DNA from 3 places in the Shewanella sp. HL-SH5 genome. Region 1 is predicted to be linked to each of the others. Evidence: predicted binding sites of a transcription regulator. Region 1 holds the regulator's gene; each other region holds the start of a gene.
The links. Region 1 encodes sigma-54, which starts transcription at its own class of promoters, with help from an activator protein. Its sites were predicted from a motif close to GTTGGCACGNNNNTNGNNT; they were not measured.
Positions count from the first base shown of each region.

Region 2: ACRWQM_RS06095 (molybdopterin oxidoreductase family protein) is a predicted target of sigma-54. The motif match lies at 4,539-4,557, and genes of this name have one in related genera.
Region 3: flgF (flagellar basal-body rod protein FlgF) is a predicted target of sigma-54. The motif match lies at 931-949, and genes of this name have one in related genera.

Region 1 is NZ_CP195038.1:3,604,373-3,610,036, reverse strand. It holds gene ACRWQM_RS15765 (transposase) at 261-509, opposite strand; gene ACRWQM_RS15760 (hypothetical protein) at 541-690, opposite strand; partial or broken gene ACRWQM_RS15755 (HPr family phosphocarrier protein) at 1,035-1,311, opposite strand; gene rapZ (RNase adapter RapZ) at 1,345-2,202, opposite strand; gene ptsN (PTS IIA-like nitrogen regulatory protein PtsN) at 2,199-2,642, opposite strand; gene hpf (ribosome hibernation promoting factor) at 2,645-2,932, opposite strand; gene ACRWQM_RS15735 (RNA polymerase factor sigma-54) at 2,959-4,452, opposite strand; gene lptB (LPS export ABC transporter ATP-binding protein) at 4,613-5,344, opposite strand; gene lptA (lipopolysaccharide transport periplasmic protein LptA) at 5,341-5,664, opposite strand, start outside.
Region 2 is NZ_CP195038.1:1,409,450-1,415,113, reverse strand. It holds gene ACRWQM_RS06105 (glycosyl transferase) at 1-790, opposite strand, end outside; gene cobA (uroporphyrinogen-III C-methyltransferase) at 783-1,661, opposite strand; gene ACRWQM_RS06095 (molybdopterin oxidoreductase family protein) at 1,661-4,498, opposite strand; gene ACRWQM_RS06090 (cytochrome c3 family protein) at 4,823-5,158, opposite strand; gene htpX (protease HtpX) at 5,424-5,664, opposite strand, start outside.
Region 3 is NZ_CP195038.1:2,774,542-2,780,205, forward strand. It holds gene flgG (flagellar basal-body rod protein FlgG) at 1-129, opposite strand, end outside; gene flgF (flagellar basal-body rod protein FlgF) at 141-884, opposite strand; gene flgE (flagellar hook protein FlgE) at 1,156-2,520, opposite strand; gene flgD (flagellar hook assembly protein FlgD) at 2,583-3,371, opposite strand; gene flgC (flagellar basal body rod protein FlgC) at 3,396-3,812, opposite strand; gene flgB (flagellar basal body rod protein FlgB) at 3,815-4,213, opposite strand; gene ACRWQM_RS12155 (CheR family methyltransferase) at 4,340-5,179, opposite strand; gene ACRWQM_RS12160 (chemotaxis protein CheV) at 5,284-5,664, opposite strand, start outside.

The DNA of each region.
Region 1 (5,664 bases):
ATTTGACTAATCCTTATTATCTCAATGCTGGCGTTAACGGTAAAAATATTACTCACTATTAAGGGGCTAAATAAGGCTTAGCCTAATTATTGTCTTGTGGATTGTCTTGTGGATTGTCGTGCGGATAAAGTGGCAAGGGTGTTAGTGCGTCACTATTAGGCTTCTAGCGCCATATTATTATGTGTGGTTGTTGTTTGCATTGATATATCCCATTACTGGGGAATAATTGAATATATCCAAACACCCTTGCCGAAACTGGTTTATGCAATCATTTGCAATTGTTTATTTAAGCTTTGGATTTGCCTTTGTAAAGAGGCTATTTGTTCTGTGATTAGATCTTTTTTAACCTCAACGGGTTCAGTCGTTGATTTTACCCATTGGTATACCACTCTAGATGAAACGCCATATTCCTTGGCTACTTCTGATAACAAGCGGTTATGGTTAGTGACTTGATTAACCACTTGATTGATTAGTGTGTCTGGATAACGATTGCTTAGGTATTTTTTCATAATCAAAGTCCACTTTTTTGAATGCAGATATTTATCGTTTTTCAACTTCCCATTGACTAAAACCAACATTGGCAAAAAATGTGTAGTGTTGCTGAATTTTTGTAAAAATTGGGCTAGCCAATTTAAGAGTATGTCCAAAAACAGTATTAATCGTATTTAAGGTTAATTGTGTATTTCGCATAGTGCTCTCTCCAATAAGTCTTGCTAGCTTTAAATCTAGTACCACTTTGTAGGTACTAATTACTATATGAAAAGAGCGTGCCAACTATTTTTTTATTTATTTTTTATTTATTTTCAATGCGTTATGATTTTATGGTTTCTGTGGTGGTCGTAGGGTATGCAATATAATGGTGCAATTGCACTAATTCGGAGGGAGATTTAAATTATCCTAACTGCATTAATTTAACCTCAACTTAGCTCTGGTTAAGCGAGGAATTCAATAAATTAAACACGGTTAGCTATTTTAAAGCAAAGGTGGGTTCATGATGAAAAAGTAGATTCAATCGCTGGGGGAAGTGATTAGGATCAACAACCTTCTTCGAACTTGTCATTAATTAAATCGCATATAGCATCAAGCGCAGATTGTGCATCTGGCCCTTCAGCTATGATATCTATGGTTTTACCTAAGCCACTTTCAAGCATTAATAAGCCTAAAACACTGGCGGCGCTGGCCTTTTTTATCACCCTGGATCAGGGTAACATTGGCATTGAATGCATTAGCAAGAATAGCCAGTTTGGTCGCCGCTCGTGCGTGTAAACCAAGCTTGTTTGATATGATGACTTGGCGCTGTAAAAGACTCATTTAGTTAAGTTCCGACAAGTAACTTTATTGCGATTATTTGTGCTTATTTATAAGCTCTCGATGTCTTGCTTGAACAACATGTTTTTTACCACTTGAAAAACGTTTAGCAAGCTGGTCGGCGATATAAACTGAACGATGCTGGCCACCAGTACAACCAATAGCTATGGTTAGGTAGCTGCGGTTATTGCGCTCTAAGTGGGGCATCCATGTTTCAAATAGGTTTTCTATTTGCCAAATGAATTTATTTACCAGCGGTTGCTGGCCAAGAAACTCCTGTACCGGTTCATCTAATCCAGTAAAGGGGCGTAATTCTATTTCCCAATGTGGGTTAGGTAAAAAGCGTACATCAAACATAAAATCGGCTTCGGCGGGCATACCATATTTAAAACCAAATGACTCAAAATTGATCACTAACTCTTTATCAACACTGCCCATTAAAATTTCACGTACTTGATCACTAAGTTGATAAATATTTAGCTTAGATGTATCGATAAAATGGTCCACGTATTCAGAAATAGGCGCTAGTAGCTCACCTTCAAATTGAATCGCATCTTGTAGGGACATATTCTTTTTCGATAAAGGATGTAGTCGTCGGGTTTCACTGTAACGTTTTAGTAGTGCCTCATCACTTGCCTGTAAAAAAAAGCTTATGACTTCCGTATCCTCAGATAACCACGCTAGCTGCTGCTGTAATACTTTACCTTGCTCTTCTATATTTCGAACATCAACACTTATAGCCACCAGTTCATTGGTGTTTCTAAGCTGTTCTAATAGCCGTCCAATTAAGGGCAGTGGTAAGTTATCAACGCAATAGTAACCTAGGTCTTCTAGTACCCTAAGTGCGACAGATTTACCTGAGCCCGAACGACCGGATACAATGACTAATTTCATGCTGTGATAACCTGATAGAGTTCAGTTGAGTTACTTGCTTTTCGTAACTGCTTAAGAATATGTTTATCCGATAACTTTTCAGCCATTGAGGATAGGGTACTGAGATGTTGCTGACACTGGTCTGCTGGCACCAGTAATGCAAATAAGAGATCCACTGGTTGTTTGTCGATAGCATCAAATGAAATCGCTTCTTCGCACTTTATAAAAACCGCGATAGGGCGAACGATGGACGTTAAACGACCATGCGGGATTGCAATGCCAGAGCCTATTCCTGTGCTACCCATCTTTTCTCTAGCCACTAGGCTTTCAAAAATCTCTTGTGAAGAGAGGGATGGGTACTGGGCTGCAGCTAAATCGCTGATAAGCTCCAGTACCTTTTTCTTACTGCCCGGTGTGGCACAGGAGGTGCATTCCGGCTGCAGGATGGTACTAAGTTCCATCATTAATGCTTAGTTAATTTCTCTTTGTGTTTAATGACCTGACGATCGAGTTTATCAATCAGGGCGTCTATAGCGTGATACATGTCAGCATGTTCAGATGTCGCAAATACCTCAGCTCCATTCAAGCTGACTTTTGCTTCAGCTATCTGTTGTTGCTTTTCGACATTTAATACTACGTGGACATTATTGATCTGATCGAAATGTCGTTCAAGTTTTGTAAACTTACTTGTGACATATTCTCTTAGTGATTCAGTAATTTCAATATGATGACCCGTTAAGGTGATTTGCATATTTATCCTCCAATTGCCTAGGTAGATTATAAACTCTTACGTTGGTTTGAGGGAGGGATCATCATCGCTTCGCGGTATTTCGCTATGGTACGACGTGCAACATTAATCCCTTGTTCTGCCAGAAGATCTGCCATTTTACTGTCGCTTAGTGGTTTTTTCTGGTTTTCAGCAGCAACCAGCTTTTTAATAAAAGCTCTAATTGCTGTAGACGAACATTCTCCGCCATCATCAGTACTGACATGGCTAGAGAAAAAATACTTAAGTTCGAACAGTCCGCGCGGTGTGTGCATATACTTTTGTGTGGTGACACGCGAAATAGTGGACTCATGCATTTCGACAGCTTCAGCTATGTCATTCAACACCATAGGCTTCATGGCTTCAGCACCGTACTCAAAAAAACCTTGCTGAAATTGCACAATACAATTGGATACTTTAAGCAGGGTGTCGCTGCGGCTTTCTAAGCTTTTGATAAACCATTTGGCTTCTTGTAAGTGACCTCGAATAAATTGAGTGTCTGTTGAACTCTTACTGCTTTTTGCCATGGCGGCATATTGTTGATTAATACCTATTTTTGGCATGTTATCAGGGTTCAATTCAACCACCCAACGGCCATTCTTTTTGGTCACTGACACGTCTGGGATAACATATTCATCATCCGGTGGGGTGATCATCGTGCCAGGACGTGGATTTAAAGATTGAATTAATTCAATTGCTTCGCGCAGCTCATCTTCTTTTAGCTTAGTTTTGCGCATGAGTGTGCGAAAATCACGTCCAGCAATCAAATCTAAATAATCTTTGATTAACATTCTGGCATTATCAATATGGGGCGTGTCTGGTGCAAACTGAACAAGTTGAATCAATAAACATTCACTTAAGCTACGTGAGGCGACACCCAGAGGGTCGAAATGTTGTATACGTTTTAGTACCGCTTCGACTTCGTCTAATTCGACAGAATCATCGCCCATAGCTTCTAAAATATCTTCAGTACTTTGGGTGAGATAACCTGTGTCATCAATGGCATCAATAATGGCTGTGGCAATAGCGAGGTCTGTTTCAGAAAAAGGGGTTAGATTTTTTTGCCATTCTAAATGCTCGTATAATCCTTCGGATGTTTCACCTTGGAAGGGCATGTCATCATTTGGCATGCTGCCAGAACCCGAACCAGGGCTTGCCATTGGGGAGGCGCTGTACACTTCATCCCAGGTAGTGTCCATTGGCAAGTCTTCAGACATTTGCTCTTTAGTCATTGACTCTGCGGTGTCGACATTTGAAGTGTCTTTTTCGACTACAGGTGCGCTTACTTCATTGAAGTCAGTTTCTGATAGGTCTTTGGAGTTATCATTTTTGTTGCTAAGTGCTGAAAATTCATCTTCCATTTCAAGCAAAGGATTGGAATCTAATACTTGTTGAATTTCTTGCTGTAACTCCAAAGATGATAACTGCAGCAAACGTATAGCTTGTTGCAGCTGTGGGGTCATAGTGAGGTGCTGACCCATTTTAAGTTGGAGTGAAGCTTTCATTACTGCTGATCCCTAGAAGAATTCGGCTTTCTACACTGATTAAAGTGAGTGATAGTCGCAATTTTTTAACAAATGGTTTTACTTTACCTATACACGATCAATTAGCTTAGTCGCCAGAAACATTTTGCCAAGCAAGTGCTTCAGATCCTATTTAGATTAACTATAGCTTGAATTGTTCGCCTAAGTATACTGCTCGAACTTGCTGATTGTTGAGTACTTCAGTTGGGGTGCCTTCGGCAATCAAATTCCCCTGGCTAACAATATATGCCCGCTCACACACATCAAGTGTTTCACGGACATTATGATCAGTAATTAATACGCCTAGGCCACGGTGTTTGAGTTGCAGAATAATTTTCTTAATATCAATCACTGAAATAGGGTCAACACCCGCAAAGGGCTCATCTAACAATATAAATTTAGGATTGGCTGCTAAAGCGCGTGCAATTTCTACCCGTCGTCTTTCACCACCAGATAGCGACATGCCTAAGCTATCGCGAATATGGGTAATATGGAATTCTTCTAAAAGATGCTCCAGTTCCTGAATTCGCTCATCCGAAGTCATCGATTTTCGGGTTTGCAACACGGCCATAATATTATCGTGCACACTGAGTTTTCTAAAAATACTGGCTTCTTGTGGTAAATAGCCAATACCTTTTCGCGCACGTAAATGCATTGGGTCAGCAGTTAAGTCATCGTCATCAATTAAAATGCGGCCATGATCACTTTTGACTAAACCAACAACCATATAAAACGTGGTCGTTTTACCTGCGCCATTGGGACCAAGTAGTCCGACAATTTGGCCTGTTTTTACAGTTAAGCTGACACTTTTAACCACTTGACGACTTTTATAGCTTTTAGCTAAATTCTCAGCTGTTAAGGTAATTTGGGTCATTGGTTACCTTGCTTTTTTAACGGGATTTCAGGTAATTTTTGTGCTGGTGACTCATCATTTTGGAAATTTTCCGGTTGAATAATGGTAATAACACGATCTTCACCTTTACCGGTACTTTCAGCGATAAGTTCCTGAGCATTGATATTGTAACGGATCACGTTACCCGTCACTTTACTGCCTGCTTGATCTAGCTTAGCGTTACCGGTTAATAACAGTCCAGTTGTTGCTAAGTCATAACGAATTTCATTGGCGCTTGCTGTACCTATGCGACCATCATCAAGTTCTTGTGAAAATGTAGCAGGGTTACCGGTCGCAATGAG
Region 2 (5,664 bases), 2.0 Mb from region 1:
TCACGACTTGAACATCAGTTGTTACTCGGGGATTTATTTCCGTCTCGCCTTGTAAGCCTTTAAAAATACCGACAACACCTTGTTGGTAGACATCTTCAGTAAATAATTTTTCTGCCACTTTTTGATGCAATTCATCAAGCCCAGGATGAAAATAACTGCGTAGGCTCAATGGCGCATTGCTAGGGTTGATGCAGCGAGATGCGGTTTGAATAATGCTTCTTAAGCCGAGTTCTTGATGCAACAAACGGCAATCATCTAACACTGGGGCTAAATCACCTGCAGGCACATAGACTATGCCGCTATCATCCAATGCTTGTTGTGCTTTTTCTGCCGTTTGACACAGGGCAATATCTAATGCTTGAATGCAAGACTCAACATGTCGACGATGGGGCAAGGCCTGACTATCACCGTGTAACATAATCCGCATACCTTTGCGGGCTAACATCTTTGCCACCAGCAGTAGCCAAGGTAACTGCTCACGTTTTCCGGCATAAACAGGCCAATCTATATCAACGTTTAATTTCCCCCAAGCAGGATTAATAGTGTGTTTAAGCCCAGCAACAACACCTGCTACCTCTGCCACGGTTTCGCCTCGCACCCGCATTAGCATCATTGCACTGGCCATTTGGGCTTTAGTGACTTTGCCCTTGGCAAAACCTTGAATTAACAAACTGGCTTCGGCAAACGTTAAACTGCGTGAGCCTTTTTCGCCCTTGCCAAGCGCTTTGATCAATAATCGAAAGTCAAAGTCTTCAACAGAGGTGAGTTCAAGCGGTCCAATTTTAGGCATATAACACCTCAAATGATTCGCTTTGGGGGAATGAATGCTGGGTGTTATCGTCAATGTCTGCAAGTAACTGCGACAACTGCAACCCGACACTGACCACTTCACCGATAATAATTAGCGTTGGCCCTGAATTTTTAATGGTTAATGCATCGTGCCCCATATTACCGACGGTTGAATAAGTGACTAATTGATTGGGACGTCCGCCATTAGTGACAAAAGCAACCGGCAGATTTGCCGCGCACATGGCGTCAATTAACCCATGTGAAATTCCTACAGCTTGCTCTTTGCCCATATAAAACACTAAGGTAGATTGCGCCGCGAGTAACGCCTGCCATTGTGTTGGCGCATTGGCATTATCGGCATCGGTCATTTTAGTACCGGTAATTAAAGTGACACTGCGCGCGACACCTCGAAAAGTCAGTGGAATACCTGTGCTGGCAGCACTGCCCAAAGCAGCGGTAACCCCGGCAAAAAACTGCGAGCGCACTCCATGATTAGCGAGATAAAGTGCTTCTTCAGCGCCGCGACCAAATATATGTGGGTCGCCACCTTTTAAGCGCACCACTTTTAATCCTTGTTGAGCTAAGGTCAGTAATAAAGCATTAATGTCATCCTGCTGAGTACTGGACTGACCACAACGTTTACCGACAAAATGACGTTGGCACTGGGCATTCACTAAGGTCAAAATATCGCTACTGACTAGGCTATCGAACACTAATGCTTCTGCTTGTGCCACCATGCGTGCGGCTTTAATTGTCATCAAATCTAATTGACCACAGCCTGCGCCAACAATAGCCACTTCTCCACCTTTGAGAGTTTGTTCTGCACTAAGTGTCTGATGGGTATTTTTAATCATGGCTTCGACATTATTCATTAGGCAACATCCTCTTTGACTGGATTGGTTTGTTGATACTCGGTATCTGAGTCACTGCAAGCATCTGTGTAGGTAAGTGCTTCAGCCCAATGCGCGGAGGCGCACTGGTTAACTTCACTTTGGCAACTGCCACATTGTCGACCACAACCTAATGTGGATTGCGTCACATCTAAAGCCTGTTCAAAAATAAGGTTAGTAACACCTTGGTTAAATACTTGTTGATTAAACTGCAGATTAATTTCATCGCCGATATCAGCTTCAGTCATGCCTGTACAGGCACAAATTAATGGGCTATTTCCAGCTTTAATCTGTTGATGAAGTTGGCCTAATAGCTGGCTATTTAAGGTTTTACCAATAAATGCACCCATAGGTTCTAATGCCACATTCACCGGTTTGTCAGATAACAGTTTCAACGCAATTAACTGCCCTTTTTGGATATTGCATTGAATGTGCAATAGCTGATGCCCAGATTGACAAACTCGCGTTAAGGTCCACTTTAATGAATAGGGCGTGGCTTGATATGCAAAACCATCTTGTTCGTTTTCAAAACCAATATGATGACAAATACCATTGGTTAACGTTTGAGCCACTTGCCAACAAAGACCTGCGGCCGCTTTGTCATGAATGCCAAATACCACCCCTTGCAGAGCTAATATAACCGGCGATAAAGTGACAGCTTGGCATTTAAATCCTGGCTGAAGTGAAATGGGATCAACTCGACTATCAATGACTTGATTAATCCCTTGGGTCAGTGAAAACTGCTTTGACCAGTGCATAGACATGGACGCAACATCGACTGGCATGTCTTTATCTGCGACCACACGCGCCATTGTAAAATCTTGGGAGGTTGATTTTGTTTTTTGTTCAGCTTGAATACGGGCTAACCCACCTTCCACTAGATTAAATAAACCCAGTTGTTTTGGATGTAAATGGATCACAGGTTCTGGCACGCTGGCGCGAAGGCTAGCAATATGGCCTGTGCGAGTCATGGTGTGCCACTGATCTCGACTGCGGCCACTATTAAGCAACAAAGCGGGTAAGTTTTGGTGGCTATTTTCAACACCATTCACTGATTGTCCTTTGGCTAAGTGAGTGGATACGTTCGCAGGCGTAATAAACTGTGCTTTACCGCTGACAGTTGCAAACTGGCCATTTGAAAACACACGCTGATGTCGCTGACCGATTTGCTCAATGGTTGCGACTGGCCACTGTGTTGGCACTAAATCATCATATTGAGTTTTCGTTAATCCAGCGAGTCCGGCAAGATTAAAGTGTTTATCTGGAAAAGCTTGTTTCACTTTGGCACTAAGTAATGCAAATTCGCTAAATACACTGGCATTATGTTCGAAATCAAAGCCGTTAAAGCCCATTTTAATCGCCACTTGGCTCACCGCCCACCAATCTGGTTTTGCCTGACCTTTTGCAGTGATAAAGCTGCGTTGGCGGGTAATAGTGCGCTCGCTATTAGTGACTGTGCCACACTTTTCGGACCAACCTTGGGCGGGAAGCAATATATCCGCTAGCTTAGCGGTGTCAGAATCAGGACTCACTTCAGACACCACCACAAACGGGCAATCGGCTAGTGCTTTGGCAATTTTAGCGCTATTAGGCAGCGATACCACAGGATTAGTGCCCATAATCCATATGGCTTTTATTTTGCCATCGGCTAACGCATCAAACATATCGACAGCCGCTAAGCCTTTTTGTTTAGCCACGGTACCGCATTGCCAAAAGTCCGCCAGTAACGCCCGCTCATTATCAGCAAATCCCATATGACAGGCTAATTGAGTAGCCAAACCACCTACTTCTCGCCCGCCCATGGCATTAGGCTGTCCGGTCAGCGAAAAGAATCCGGCTCCAACCTGGCCTATTTGGCCTAATGCAAGATGACAATTAATTATCGCATTAGTGATATCGGTGCCATTCACTGACTGGTTAACACCCTGGCAGGTGGCAGTAACGACTTGCTCATGCTGACTAAAAAGTTGGTAAAACTGTACTAAGTCTGAATAAGCCACCCCAACAGAGTCGGCAAGTGTTTGCAGGTTTTTACTGAACTGTTGTGCGTGGGTAATGGCTTCAACAACACCTTCTGTGTGAGCATGAATATAGCGTTGATTTAGTGTGTTGTTATCTGCAATAAAGCCCAGCAAGCCAACAAATAAGTCTAAATCTGCCCCTGGGTTTATCGCTAAATGTAAATCAGCTTGCTTAGCGGTTGCGGTTGATAACGGGTCGACTACGACCAATTTGCAGCCATTGGTTTTTCTTGCTGCTAAAATACGTTGAAATAAAACCGGATGGGTCCAGGCGGTATTGGCACCAATTAAGACAATAACTTTTGCATGCTCAAAATCTTGATAACATCCGGGTACCACATCTTCACCAAATGCACGTTGCATTGCACTCACTGCTGAAGACATACACAGGCGTGAATTAGTGTCGACATTAGCGGTTTTTAAGAAACCTTTAACAAACTTGTTGGCAACATAGTAGTCTTCGGTAAGCAACTGACCTGATAAATAAAAGGCCACTGAATCTGAACCATATTGATCAATGGTTTGCTGAAATGTATCTGCAATTAATTGTGTAGCTGCATCCCAATCAAGTGGTTTACCTGAGCGCAACTTAGGATAGCGCAATGTGTGGGGCTGATTCAGACTGTCTAATAAACGTTCACCTTTAGCGCATAGCTGACCAAAGTTAGCAGGGTGAACATTGTCGCCTTGCAACATCAACCCTAAGCCGGTTTTACCAAGTGTGTGTGTTGAATTTTGGCTGATGGTTAATCCACAGCCAACACCACAATATGCACAACTTGATTGAATATCCGTCATTCCTACACCTATCTTCTCGCTACAATAATTGCATTTAATATCGCAACTAGCGTGCCAAATTTATACCGGATTGAAATTAAAGGTTTTTTATATATTTACTTAGGAAAGTAATCGAAAATTGCGCAGCCAAAGTGCAACAAGTCGCACCAATGTTGCGCATCTTATTGAAAACAAAGTAATTAAAATACCTCTTTAGAGGTATAGAGATTTAGCGAGGTGGGTTATTTGAAGGCGATAAAACAAAGTAGACAATGATCGATAGTATTGAAAAAATGTCGCAAAAAGTGTTGATATAACACCATCATCAACACATTAGCTTTCGCACTATTTAGCCACGCGACCATCATCGTGGCAGGCTTCGCAAGCAGGTTGTTCACCTACATTCACTTCATGTACCGCATGACAATCGACACACATCAACATGCCATCATGCGGTTTATGGTTATCATTCATTTTAGCTAATGAACCATGGCAACTTTGACATTGTTCAAATTCATATCCACCGTCAACCGAAGGTTCTTCATTTACATGACAGCTTTCACACCCGTTCATGCCGGCATGAAAATCAGCTAAGTTTTCCTCTGCGGCAGACGCGCCAATTGAAAAAGTGAGCACAGCAAAACAAACAGCGAATAGGGAACATAAGAAAATATTTTTCATATCAACCTCTTTTTATCCACGCTAGCCACAATGGTATTGAATAAAGGTCATTATTCATGATTGAGACTTTATATGGATGATTTTTTTAGCTTAAATCCAATTTAGTCGAACTACCGTACTTAAGCAACTATCATGTTATAACAAGACCTTAGCATTGAAGCTGAACTTGAAACGAGCGCTACATCAATACATCCATAATAAAAGTTATAAAACAAAAACTGGAGCACAAGGCTCCAGTTTAGTGGTGTTTATTTTACCGGCAATATTAGCTGTTCTTTAAAGCCGCAATGCGTTTTTCTAGTGGTGGATGGCTCATCATAAACTCAGCCATAGAACGCTTACCGCTAATACCTAACGCTGACATTTGAGCTGGCATTGCACCGGCTTCTGGGCCCGTTTTTAAACGTTCAAGCGCAGCGATCATCTTATTCTTACCCGCTAAACGTGCAGCACCTTCATCGGCTCTAAACTCACGTATACGAGAGAAGTAAGCCACAATGATTGAA
Region 3 (5,664 bases), 830 kb from region 1:
ATCTTCAAATACCGCACGGCCTTTTTTGTAACCTATGGTGCTAGCATTCGCCACATTATTTGAAATAACCGCAATATCTGTTTGTTGGGCGTCTAAACCCGTTTTACTAATCCACAGAGCTGGATGCATAATAAATACTCCTAACCAATTCTTAGTAACGATGAAGATGAGCGATCTGCTTCTTCTGCATTTTTCATCATCTTCACTTGCATTTCGTACTGACGCTGAATATCTATCATCGCCACCATTTCATGTACAGGGTTAACATTACTGCCTTCAACAGCACCACTTTCAACTTGTACCATGGGATCTTTGGGTGCAGGCAAACCAGACATTAAGCGAAATAAGCCATCTTCACCGCGCATCATTTGATCATTGCCCGGATTAACAAATTTAATTCTGGCTACTTCCTCAATCACTTCAGCTGTCGCTCCCTGAGGGCGAATTGAAATAATGCCATCTTGTGAAATATGAACTTTATCGATTGGCAGTGGCAAAACAATAGGGCCTGCATCGCCCATAATTGGCGTATTACGACTATTAACCAGCAGTCCAGTACTATCGAACTTCAAATGTCCTGCACGGGTATAAGCTTCTGACCCATCAGCCGCTTGCACTGCAATCCAGCCATCACCTTTAATGGCAATGTCTAAGTCATTACCAGTCTCTCTGATAGGACCTGGAGAAAAATTAGACCCAGGGCTTTCAATCATTGAAAATACTCGCGTAGGCAAACCTTCGCCAAACGCCTGCATTGACCTTGCTTGGGTCATATCCGATTTGAAGCCATCGGTGTTGGCATTGGCTAAGTTGTTCGCACGAACGGCAAGAGCATTCATGCCTTGCTTTGCACCGCTCATTGCAACATACAAAAATTTGTCCATTTGCCGCTCCGTCAATAATGCTTTAAATAAAGATACTAACTAGACAAAGCAAAGGGCATGCCAACAATCACGGTAAATATAAGTAACTGATTTAATTAGGTGGGGATACGATTTAAAACATAGTATTGTGAATGAAGTGTCAAAAAAACACCGATAAGAGAAAGTGAAAAAAAATAATGAAAATAAAAGGCAAGGTGTTGCCGCTATGGGCAACACCTTATTAAAGCTAATATTATAAAAACCAATGAAACGAGTGCTGTCAGGAAGCGTATTATCTGATCTGCAATATCGTTTGGTTCAAGGTATTGTTAACTTCAAGCGTACGGGAATTGGCTTGGAAGTTACGTTGGGCAGAGATTAAATCAACTAATTCTGTAGTTAAGTCAACATTCGATTGTTCAAGTGATGAAGAACGAATACTTCCGAAAGTACCGCTATTTGCTTCGCCCGCTAATGCAGGGCCAGAATCTAAACTCGCCTTCCAGGCAGTATTCCCTACCTGAGTTAAACCTTGCTCATTTGCAAAGCGAACTAAAGCGACTCGCGATAAAGGCACAGTAGAACCATTACTATAGCTTGCTGTGACTAAACCATCAGCACCTATACCTACGTTAGTTAATCGACCTACTGTTGTACCATCTTGAGTTAACTCAGTGACTTCAAATGGTGAGGCATATTGTGTCGGATTATTAAAATCAATCGTAACAGCCTGAGAGCCATCAGCTCCAGGCCCTAATACATTGGCACCAGTAACACCCAGTGGCAGAGTTTTTATCACTGTAGGATTGCTACCGGTATAAGTACCAGAGTCATTAAACTTTATGACAGATCCTCTCCAACCACCTGCAGTTTGTGCATCACGAGGTGCACCATCAACTAAACCATCACCCGTAGTATCAACACTATATTGGCCTGCTGCACCGTCTAAACTTACTGGTTTACCATCAATGGCGTAAAATGCAACCCAGTTACTTTCACCTGTGTAAGAACCGTTTTCAGGCTTAATAAAGTAGCTGGTCATGATATGCGATTCACCCAGAGAGTCATAGATAGTCACTGAAGTAGAATTATTAAATGTATCTGCATTGTCAGGATCAAATGCAGCAGGGTCTAAAGGTGACTCACCGACATTTAGATTCATCTGTAGGCCGACTTTACTAGACATAATAGGACTTCCTGCTGTGTCTGGTACTTTAATTGCCTGAGTAGTGGTTAAACTCACTGAAGTCGAATTACCGTCCTTATCCACAGGAAAGCCCTGTAAAAAGTTGCCCGCTGAGTCAACCATATAATTGTTTGAATCAACCTTAAAAGCGCCTGCTCGGGTAAATGATTGGTCACGTGTGCCAATCCCTGATGAGGTCACAAAAAAACCTCCACCACTTATCGCCATATCCAAAGAGTTACTGGTAAGCTGTAAACTACCTTGGTGAAACTGTTGTGCTACTTGAGTTGTAGCAACACCGCCACCGACTGCAGTTTTGCTGTTAGAAAAAATTGAGTTAGCATACACATCGGCAAACTCCGCACGAGACTCCTTGAAGCCTATGGTATTTACGTTTGCAATGTTATTGGCTGTGGTATTTAGATCTTTTTGAGCGGCTGCAATACCACTTAATGCGATGTTAAAAGACATATTTCACCTCGAGTAATCAGGTTTTCTTTAATGACAATTTCTTGTCACAAGCGTTATTAAATTTATGATTCGGACACCGCAAGTACATCGGTCAATTTAATGCCACCAATACCTCGAAGATTGAGAATCGCCCCAGTTGCTGCTGTACCTAATGAAACACTCGTCACATGTGCATAAGTAGAAACAGGTAAATCTTGAGATTGTCCATCGACTTTACCGCTAGCTTTAATGACGTAAGCACCTTCAACCACAGGTTTACCATTTTTATCTAAACCGTCCCATGTCACATCGACGTTTCCGCCTGCACTGCCATCAATATCAAAGGTCTTAATTAACTGACCTGATTCATCTTCAATACGAATGCTTATTTTATCAATAGCAGCAGGTGTACTTACCACACCTTTAAGTTCAGGACTTGCCGGCGAAATAGATCCAGTGTCTGATGGGATCAACACTTTGCGCCCAACTAAACTAGAAGCTTGTAATGCCTGGCTTGAACTCATTACACCATTCAAATTGAGAATTTCTTTATTTAAATTTGAAATACCATCAACTGTTGAGAATGAAGCCATTTGAGCAATCATTTGATCATTATCAACTGGCTTAAACGGATCTTGCATTGAAAGTTGCTGACTAAGCAGTGCAAAAAAATCTTCCTGCTTAAGCATTTGATCTTTCGCTGCAGGAGTTTCAGGCGCATCAGGTAAACGAATACCATCTAGAAATGGATTACCTGTTGTCGTACTCGCCGTGTTCGATTGGACGGTATTTTTACTGACCGTACCGGTATTAGACAATGCAGATGCCTGTTGTGGCAAAGATTGGCTACTATATGGATTAACGAGGCTCATCATTTACCTCCTACAATAATCATGTTATTTACCCATTCTAAGTGTTTGTTGCAGCATTGTTTTAGCTGCATCTGCGACTTGAACATTCATTTGATAAGAGCGAGAAGCTGAAATCATATCAGCCATTTCTTCCATTACATTTACATTAGGCTTATAAATGAAACCGTCACCATCGGCCATAGGGTGATCTGGTGAATATTCTTTAACCAATGGCTTATCACTTTCAACAATGCCACTGACATTAACGCGATGAGAACCTGATTGCTGATGACTAGCTTTAGACATTTCAGCTTCAAATACAGGATGTCTAGCACGATAAGTTTGATCAATACTACTGGAAACAGAGTCAGCATTAGCAATGTTACTTGCGGTGGTATTTAAGCGGACAGACTGTGCTGTCATACCTGAACCGGCGACATTGAATATATTAAATAAGCTCATGATTAATCACCTCGTAATGCTTTACGCATACCTGAAAACTTACTTTCTAAGAATCCCAATGACATTTGGTATTCAATAGAGTTTTGCATAAAGGCTGATTGTTCTTGTTGCATATCAACCGTATTACCATCGCCAGTATCAGGCTGGTTAGGGACTCGGAATTTGACATGTTGCTGACTGAGAGCAGTTAAATCAAAATGCTTTTCATTGGTAGCGTTCATCGTTAAACCTTTCTGACGAGAACTAGCAGCTTGCATTGCTGAGGCAAAATCGACATCGCGTGCCTTATACCCTGGGGTATTCGCATTCGCTATGTTACTTGATAGCACTTCAGCGCGCTGTGCCCTGACACCAAGGGAGTATTGATGTACCCCAAGTGCATTATCAAAATTAATCGCCATAAAATTGCCTCCATCAGCTAACTGATAGATATGAAGCAAAGGTTATGCCAATTATTTAATCAATGGGAGGATATATAGAAAGGAAAGCATGTGAAAAAAGTAACACATGCTTTTCAATAGGTTAAGCTAGGTTTTCTTTTGGTAATATATACCAGGGTTACAGCGGACCATGTCAAATTCTTCTGTTAATCCGGAAATAGATTCTGATGCCCCAAGAAATAAAATACCTTTTGGGTTTAAAGCGGCAGCAAATTGCCGCAAAATTTTAGCCTTTGCCTCAGGCGCAAAATAAATCAATACATTACGACAAAAAATAATGTCGTATTTTCCTAAAAGCGTATAACTTTCAAGTAAATTATGCGCTCTAAAATTCACTAACCGCTTAACATTATCTTTGACTTTCATGTTGCCATTAGGCAAAGCATCAAAAAACTGACGTTTACGTTCTTCTGATAATCCACGCGCCAATGCCAAGCCATCATATTCAGCATTTTTACAACGTTCAAGCATCGAAGGTGACAAATCAGTCGCTTGAATAGTCACACCACCAGGCAGTGCACCTGGCTTGCGTTGTTGATACTCTAAAGCGGTCATTGCTAATGAGTAAGGCTCTTGCCCTGAAGAACAAGCCGCAGACCAAATACGCAATGAACGACCTAACTTAGAATATTCAGGTAGTAAAGTATTATGTAATAAATCAAATGGATAACGATCACGAAACCACAATGTTTCATTGGTTGTCATCGCGTCAATCACTTCCGCACGTAATTGACGTTCGGTGGGCTTCATTGAATGCTTAACCACTTCAGATAGCGAGGGTAAACTGTATTTGCCCATCAATGGTGCTAAACGGCTTCGTACTAGGTATTGTTTATTTTCACCTAAAACGATGCCGCTGTGTTGTTCTAAAAACAATCTAAATTGATTATATTCTGCTTCTGCGAGTGATTTATCTGTCACATTCACATCCTAATATAATGAGTTATATTTGCCCTATCATTAGAGCTTTTACGCATAACTAACATTCATGAATTTTCATGCTGCCTACTGCGTTGAATAGACAAAAAAGATTACAAACTTAAATGTTTGTTTACCGCTGCGGCTAATTCATCAGGATTAAACTTGGCAATAAAGTCATTTGCGCCAACTTTTTGTACCATTGCCTGATTAAATACGCCACTTAAAGAAGTGTGTAACACAACCTTAATATTTTTTAACTTAGGGTCATCTCTAATTTCAGCTGTAAGGGTATATCCATCCATTTCAGGCATTTCAATATCGGAAATAATCAACGGGATCTCTAACGATACATCATCCATCTCTTTAGCTATAGCCTTGAGTTTGTTCAGTGCTTCTCTACCATCTTTGGCGGTATCAATTTGTAAATTTAAAGACTCAAGAGAACGAATAATTTGCTTACGTGCTACAGCAGAATCATCTATCACCATGAC